DNA from 2 places in the Priestia sp. RMT2NF4 genome. Region 2 is predicted to be linked to the other one. Evidence: riboswitches for the same ligand, from Rfam matches in the RefSeq annotation. Region 2 holds a riboswitch; the other holds the start of a gene.
What was found. A riboswitch is a leader RNA that binds a small molecule or an ion and turns the genes downstream of it on or off. The one in region 2 is predicted to bind cyclic di-GMP.
Positions count from the first base shown of each region.

Region 1: it holds a riboswitch for cyclic di-GMP, as region 2 does, so the genes downstream of both, ACMX9J_RS24550 (anti-repressor SinI family protein) here and ACMX9J_RS15975 (hypothetical protein) in region 2, are expected to answer to the same signal.

Region 1 covers NZ_JBLQZO010000009.1:82,347-85,769, forward strand. The annotation lists gene ACMX9J_RS24540 (response regulator transcription factor) at 1-643, opposite strand, end outside; gene ACMX9J_RS24545 (hypothetical protein) at 763-885, shown strand; cyclic di-GMP riboswitch class I at 1,745-1,829, shown strand; gene ACMX9J_RS24550 (anti-repressor SinI family protein) at 1,810-1,980, shown strand; gene ACMX9J_RS24555 (anti-repressor SinI family protein) at 1,997-2,149, opposite strand; gene ACMX9J_RS24560 (AbrB/MazE/SpoVT family DNA-binding domain-containing protein) at 2,401-3,111, shown strand.
Region 2 covers NZ_JBLQZO010000003.1:491,673-495,095, reverse strand. The annotation lists gene pgsB (poly-gamma-glutamate synthase PgsB) at 1-580, opposite strand, end outside; cyclic di-GMP riboswitch class I at 977-1,061, shown strand; gene ACMX9J_RS15975 (hypothetical protein) at 1,312-1,722, shown strand; gene ACMX9J_RS15970 (NAD(P)/FAD-dependent oxidoreductase) at 2,478-3,413, opposite strand.

The DNA.
Region 1 (3,423 bases), on a different contig from region 2:
ATAAACCTGAAAGTCCAACTTCCTCAAATTTTTTTCTTACTCTTGCAATATTTACATTTAACGTATTCTCATCCACATAGACTTGTTCATCCCATAGTTTTTCTAACAAGTCTTCACGACCTGCAACACGAGGATATCGTTCTAGTAAACTTTCAATTATATCTGTTTCTTTTTTTGAAAGCAGGATTGTTTTATTACGAAATGACAATTCCAATCTTTCTGGGAACAGCTTTAATCCCTGTATCTCTAAAATTCGTTCTTGTACCTGTGATGCATATTCACCATAAGCACGGCGAAGCTGACTGCGAATTTTTGCCATTACAATTTCAGGATGAAAAGGCTTTGTGATAAAATCATCGCCGCCATTTTCAAGTGCCATCACCTGGTCCATCTCTCCTACTCGTGCAGATATAAATATAACAGGACATATAGACTCCTTCCGTATTTGCCTGCACCAGTAATAGCCATCAAAGCTAGGAAGGTTAATATCTAATAATACAATATCTGGTTTCTGCCTATGAAACTCTTCCATCACATCATCAAAATTCTCCACGACGGTGGTATTAAAGTCATACTTTCCTATATACGAATGGAGGTGCTCTGCGATTTTAGAATCATCTTCAATAATTAATATTTTCTGCATCTCTTCACTCCTTTTTCTCTAGAAAATTATGCCATACAAAATATATAATTTCAAAACACGCAAACAACTAAAAGATTTTAGGTTTTAGCTTTACTTTTTCTAAAGGAACATTTTTTGTTATGAAAGGCATTGCATTTTCAGCCATTTTACCTTCCCTTATTTTGATTACGCCTGTTCGTTATGCTGTTAATTCTGACCATATCCACATTATACAAGTATCAAGTGTTCGTGAATTATTGTGAAAATATAACAGATTAAGTAAACAGTAAAGAGATGGAAGAACAATATTCTCAGCTTCTTCTCGTAGAGTTAAAATCAATTTCACATAATGATGAAGAACACAAAAAGCTATCTCAGCATTGGCAGACGAGAAAGCTTTTTATAGGATTGATAATTATAAAGTACCAAAATATAACCGCAAGTAATCAATAGCACATTTTTCCATAATAGCTATTTTTGGATGAATGGACATATATATAAAGCTACATATCCGATTAAAGGAACCCACACAAAAACCTTTTCCTGTAAAGGTTTTTGTGCTTTCTTACTCCCTTGTATATATATTATGTAAACGAGTGATGTATATTGTATTCATTTTAAGCTTCTTTTTTAAGAATAAAATAGTAAAAAGCAGAAATTCCCAAACTGTTAAACATAATAGGTAATACAATCATTGTATGTTCACCTTCTTTTTATAAATTTTGTTGGGATAGACCTTTCAGCTGCTACTGAGTACATATTTTCCTTTTAAGCAAAATCAAATAATGCAACATCTATTTAGCTATTAAAATAAATCTTTATACACGTATAAAGAAATTATACCTATATACTGTACATTAGATTTCCTTCTAGTTAACACAATGATAGTTAGACATTCAAAACTATAAAAAACCTTTTAGAGGCTTATTTCGAATGCCCATTATAGAACCAACTGCAGGATTAATGTAAGGGTAAATATATATTATCTTAAAGGAGAATTTAATTAGTTCGAAGGTTGGAAAAAGAAAATCTTTGTCAAAGGAATTAAAAAAATAAATAATAATCCTTATTTTTACATGATTTTAAATCCATTATATAGTAATATATTTATAAAATTACATATTATGATAAAGGCAAACTAGTTGAAAAACTAGGACGCAAAGCTACAGGTCTAAGGTTAAATTGCTATGGCAGCTGAGCTCCCTGAATATCTGAAAGTAATTTTCATGGATGGTAAACAACAATTGATAGAAAAAGAATTAGATCAAGAATGGGTTAAACTTATAACAGAAGCTAAGGAATTGGGATTAACTATTGAAGAACTTAAAAAGTTCTTCAAAAAACAAATAACCCCCTAATCACAAACAACACTATTCATATTTGGTCTTGTTTATAATCATTCAATTTCTGGGATTTCCTATTCAAAAACTCTTTAAACTCCTCTTTGGTAACGCTAGAATTCATTGCTTCTTCAACTAAAACTAGCCATTTATAGGAAAGAGTAGTGTCATGATTTGAATTATTCATTATAATCTTCCTCCTTTACAACTTGTCCTATTATAAAGCAAATTGATTTGTAATATAAGCTATAATGATAAAATTATTACTTTTTATCCTGTTTTTTACACAAATTGTTATTCATAGGGTCTTATTCAGTTATTTAGCTTATGAAGATCAAATTTAATAGCTTAGGTAAAGTGTAAACTCATGAAGATATAAAATGAATATAAGTAAATTTATCCTTTGTCTACAAAAGTACATTTGAAAGGATTTTATTAGTGGAAGAGAAAGAATCATCCAAAGATTACTTAATAATTGATAATATGGGGAGAGTAAAGGTACCTTCCCAGCTTCTAGAGCATGCCAATATCCACTCATCTGCTGCAATACAATTCCTCAACTATAAAGATTACATTGTCATGAAGCAGGTTGAATTCCCACCGGTTCTTTTGGAAGAAAATAAAGATAAGAACTTAATTAGGACTATTGATAATTTAGGCTACATTGTAATTCCAAAGATACTTCGTGAAATACATGATATAGATCTACATGATGAAATAGAAGCGAAAGTCCTTAACGAGAGCATTATTTTTGAAAAGAAAAGAGAGCAAAATAAATCTCCAGGTCTACTAAAGGGATATATAGAACCTGAATTAAGTGAGTTATCTTTACTTCAAATAAAATCAGGGAGAATAAAACTTCCTGATTTTGTATTGAAATCTTTGAATTTGGAAGAACATATGCAATTACAGTTCTTTATTAAAGGACCAGATACTATCGTTGCAAAAAAACATAGCTATAAATTTCTTACAGAAGGAAAACTTTTTTTCACTGGACAATCACGCGTGATAAAGAAAGATAAATACTTAAACATTCCTAAAAAGCTGAGAATTTATCTAAACATTCATAGTGGCGACATCCTAGAAATCAAAACAATAGGGGAAAAATTAATCATAAAAAAAGCAATTGAGAACGATACTCTTGTTTAAAATAAGTAAGCGCAGCTGAAATAATTAGCTGCGCTTACTTATTTGCTGTTACCAAAAATCATTTTGTAAAAAAACTAATCTTTAGAGATACATCTTTCAAGGAATTTCACATCAGTGTCCCTTTTATTTTTAAGAGTTTCCGAAAACCTAGTCACCTTTTATTTAAGCGAGTGGGTTTATTTAATCTAATAATCCTTTTTTCTATTTTACCCTTGAAATACCATTGGTTATTGTACATTTTTACCACTTCTAGCTTAAACGAGATTGTAAAAGATTGTCCTTAGTGACCCATAAATCCCCTCTAAGTATAGT
Region 2 (3,423 bases):
CCACAATTACTTTTGTTCTTCTTTTTGCCGCAACTGTTTTAAAATACTCAAGATACGGACCATCGATCGTAATTAAATGCCCTTTGTAAGGAATCGTTGGTAGAAAAGCTTCTGCTACTTCGTCCAGTGTTGGTCCCATAACATCCATATGATCTTCTAATACATTTACAATAACTCCAATATTTGCTTGAAGCATTTTTTCTTGAAAAGTAATTTGATAATCGGGATTCACCGCCATACATTCACTGACTAGTGCCTCAGTCTCAAGTTTTGCTGCCTCTTTTACGACGCGTCTTTGCTCTCCTATATTCGGCCCTTCAGGTCGTCTGACAATTGGCTTCTCTTCATCTGTAAACCAATAAATCATCCTGGCTGAAGTTCCCGTAGTCTTTCCAATAGTTTTATATCCAGCTTCTGTTACGATTCCAGTTATCAATCTAGTAACTGTTGATTTTCCGCGAATGCCATTAACATTTATCCTCACCGGAATAGAATCGATATTTTTTTGATGTTTAACCTGTTCCCATGCTCCATAAGCAAATACTAGAAATAAACAGATTAAAATAATACTAAGCACCATTTCGATTGTTTCCTCCTTATTTCGACTATCTTTTTTAATAGGAAGCTTCAACCATAAAAATAATTATAATTTAGCCCTATATTTCAATTTTTTTACTTAACTTTTATAGTTAATCATACCTAGCTAAGTTTATCAATAAGAGAATTAAATGTAATTTATGTTATTTACTAGTAATTAAACCTCTTTGACCTCCTGCTATTACAGCATTTGATGCCCCCTAAGCAAATTACTTCATCTATAGTCTCAAAAACCTAAATCAAATAAAAAAACCAGTCGAATGTCATTGTGTTTTTTTAAGTTAAAATACCTATTTATATGGTAAAATATAAAATGATATTCATTATAAAGTTTCTTTTTTGACTTTTATGTTCTCTAAAAGAAACAATTCGATACTTGTACAGATAAGGGCAAACGAGGTGAAAAGCTGGGACGCAAAACTTCGGGTCGAAGGTCTTATGACTATGACGGCCGGGTTTCCTGACACATACGGAGGTAAAGAAAAACATGAACAATCAGTGGCTTTGTATATGAGGCCACGCATTGTGGAATTTTTCATTTTAGTCGAGAAAGCCTCCACCTCAGGGAAAGAGACGAGCATAGCCCAGCGAGTAGATAAAGGTAAATCGGTCTTTTTTTGCTACTTTTTAACTTTTAATTGCAATTATCCTCTCTCTTATTATAAACTATTAAATAATTATAAGAACATAAGTTCGATAGAGGGAGGGGGAAATATGAAGAAAGCGTATTTTTCAAAGCGTATTTGGAAAAAGGAGATAAACGACCTTACGTTAGTTGAAATAGCATCGTTGAGTGAATTATTTAATCGTGCCAAACGATTTGTATTTCAAACGCTCGTTCGGCAAAAACGTTGGAACCGCGAGCTTCATAAGGAAAGTATCCATTTAGTCGTAAAGAAAAAGTTTGGCGTAAATGATTACATTGCAAACAGCATTGTAAGCGAATCTCAAGCTCTCCTAAAAGCCCAATCCGAACTTAATAAACTGTACATCAAACAAACAGATGAAAAAATAAAGAAAAAGTTAAAGGTTAAAGAAAGAACGTTCTTTTTTAACGACTCTTCACGCGCTTGCTTATATAGAAAGAGCTGTATGCGTGGTTGTCCTGAAGGGACACTTCCGTAATTTGTATGGCTAACCGACCCCGTTGAACGGGAAGGGTTCCTAAATCTTTAGAGATTTTAGGAATCCCCACTTCAAGCTTGCTAAGTGGGGGTAGTTCAATTCCGTGATTACTTAACGAGCCCTTTTGTACCGCAAGCCATTTATCCGTACTTAATGAACGGCTGGGTATTACTAACATATCTGGCTATTTACCAGTCACTATACATGCTTTATCAAATTTGGACGCTTAAGAAACCCATTCAGGCATGATAGAAATGTTGGAAAATTAGCTTATCGCTAGTGTATATAACAGATAAGCTAATTTTCTATGGTCTATATTCTTGGTTAATACGTTAATAGATTTTATTTACTTCTTTATCAGCTTTACAATCAAATATCTTTATACGCTTCATTTCTATTTTTTAATTTGGTAAAATAACACATATAAGGAGGGATAACTTGAACTACATTGCTAAAAAACATTACCTATTTTCTAGAGGTTCTTTTCAAATCGCTACCTTTTTATTGCTTTTCTCACCTCTTTTTACTCGTTCATTTCAGAAAGACGTAGGATCTTATGTAATATTATCTTCGATCATGTTTCTTTTTAATGCGACCACTGAGTATATTCTAATTAAAAAAATAAGTATTGCTCCTCAAAAGTACATCCCTTTTTTCCTAATAATTTGTCTGCCTATAAATATTGTTCTCTTGTGTTTTTTTTATTACAGTACGTAAAAAAGCATCTATCAAGCTGATAGATGCTTTTTAATTTGTTAAGCCTCGTTTAACAGATTTGATATGTGCTTGGCTACAATTGTTCCTTGGCCAGCTGAGGAGCTGATACTTGAAAACAAAGGAGTCGTACACGCATCTCCGACTGCATAAATAAATGGATTACTGCTTTGATGGACATCGTCGGTGACAATAAGCCCATTTTGTGCCGTAGCTACTTTGCCTTTAATAAGATCAACGTTAGGTGCTACGCCCAGCCTGATTAGGACCGCATCTACTAACAAGTTCTTGCTCTTATACTCTTTGTTCTTACACTCTAAATCAATGGATGTAACATGACGATCCCCATGGATTGCTGTCACCTCGGTATCAGTCATGACTTTAATACAAGGGTTAGAAATAACTCTTTCAACATACTGCTCTCTTGCTTTAAAACGCGTAGAACGGTGAATAAGATATACTTCTCTTGCTTTTGATGATAAAAGATGTGCTCCTTCAAAAGCGCGGTCTCCTCCACCAATAATAGCAACTGTTTTACCTTTTAAGCGTTCGCCGTCTGCTGAAGCTGAATATACTTCTCCTCGGTCAATCATTTGCTGCTCACCGGGTACTCCAAGCTTTCGCTGACTAGAACCGGTGGCTAAAATGAGATACGTATAGCAGATTTCCTGTTCTTTAGCTTGCTTCTTAACTTTCACAGTTTTGGAACGTTCATCAATGAAAAGTACTTTTGTATTTACTGCATATAGGCAGTCCATCTCAACAAAGTGCTTCACCATTTCACGCTGCATTTCTATTCCATTCTTTGTACGCATTCCAGGGTAGTCAATAATTTCATTAAAGATGTTAAACAGCTGACCTCCTAATTGTGACTGTTCTTCAAGAAGCAAACAGTCAATTCCAAGCCTCTTGCACCATATAGCAGCTGAAATGCCGGCCGGTCCTCCACCAATAATTAGTACATCAACGTGTCGCATAAAGCTTACC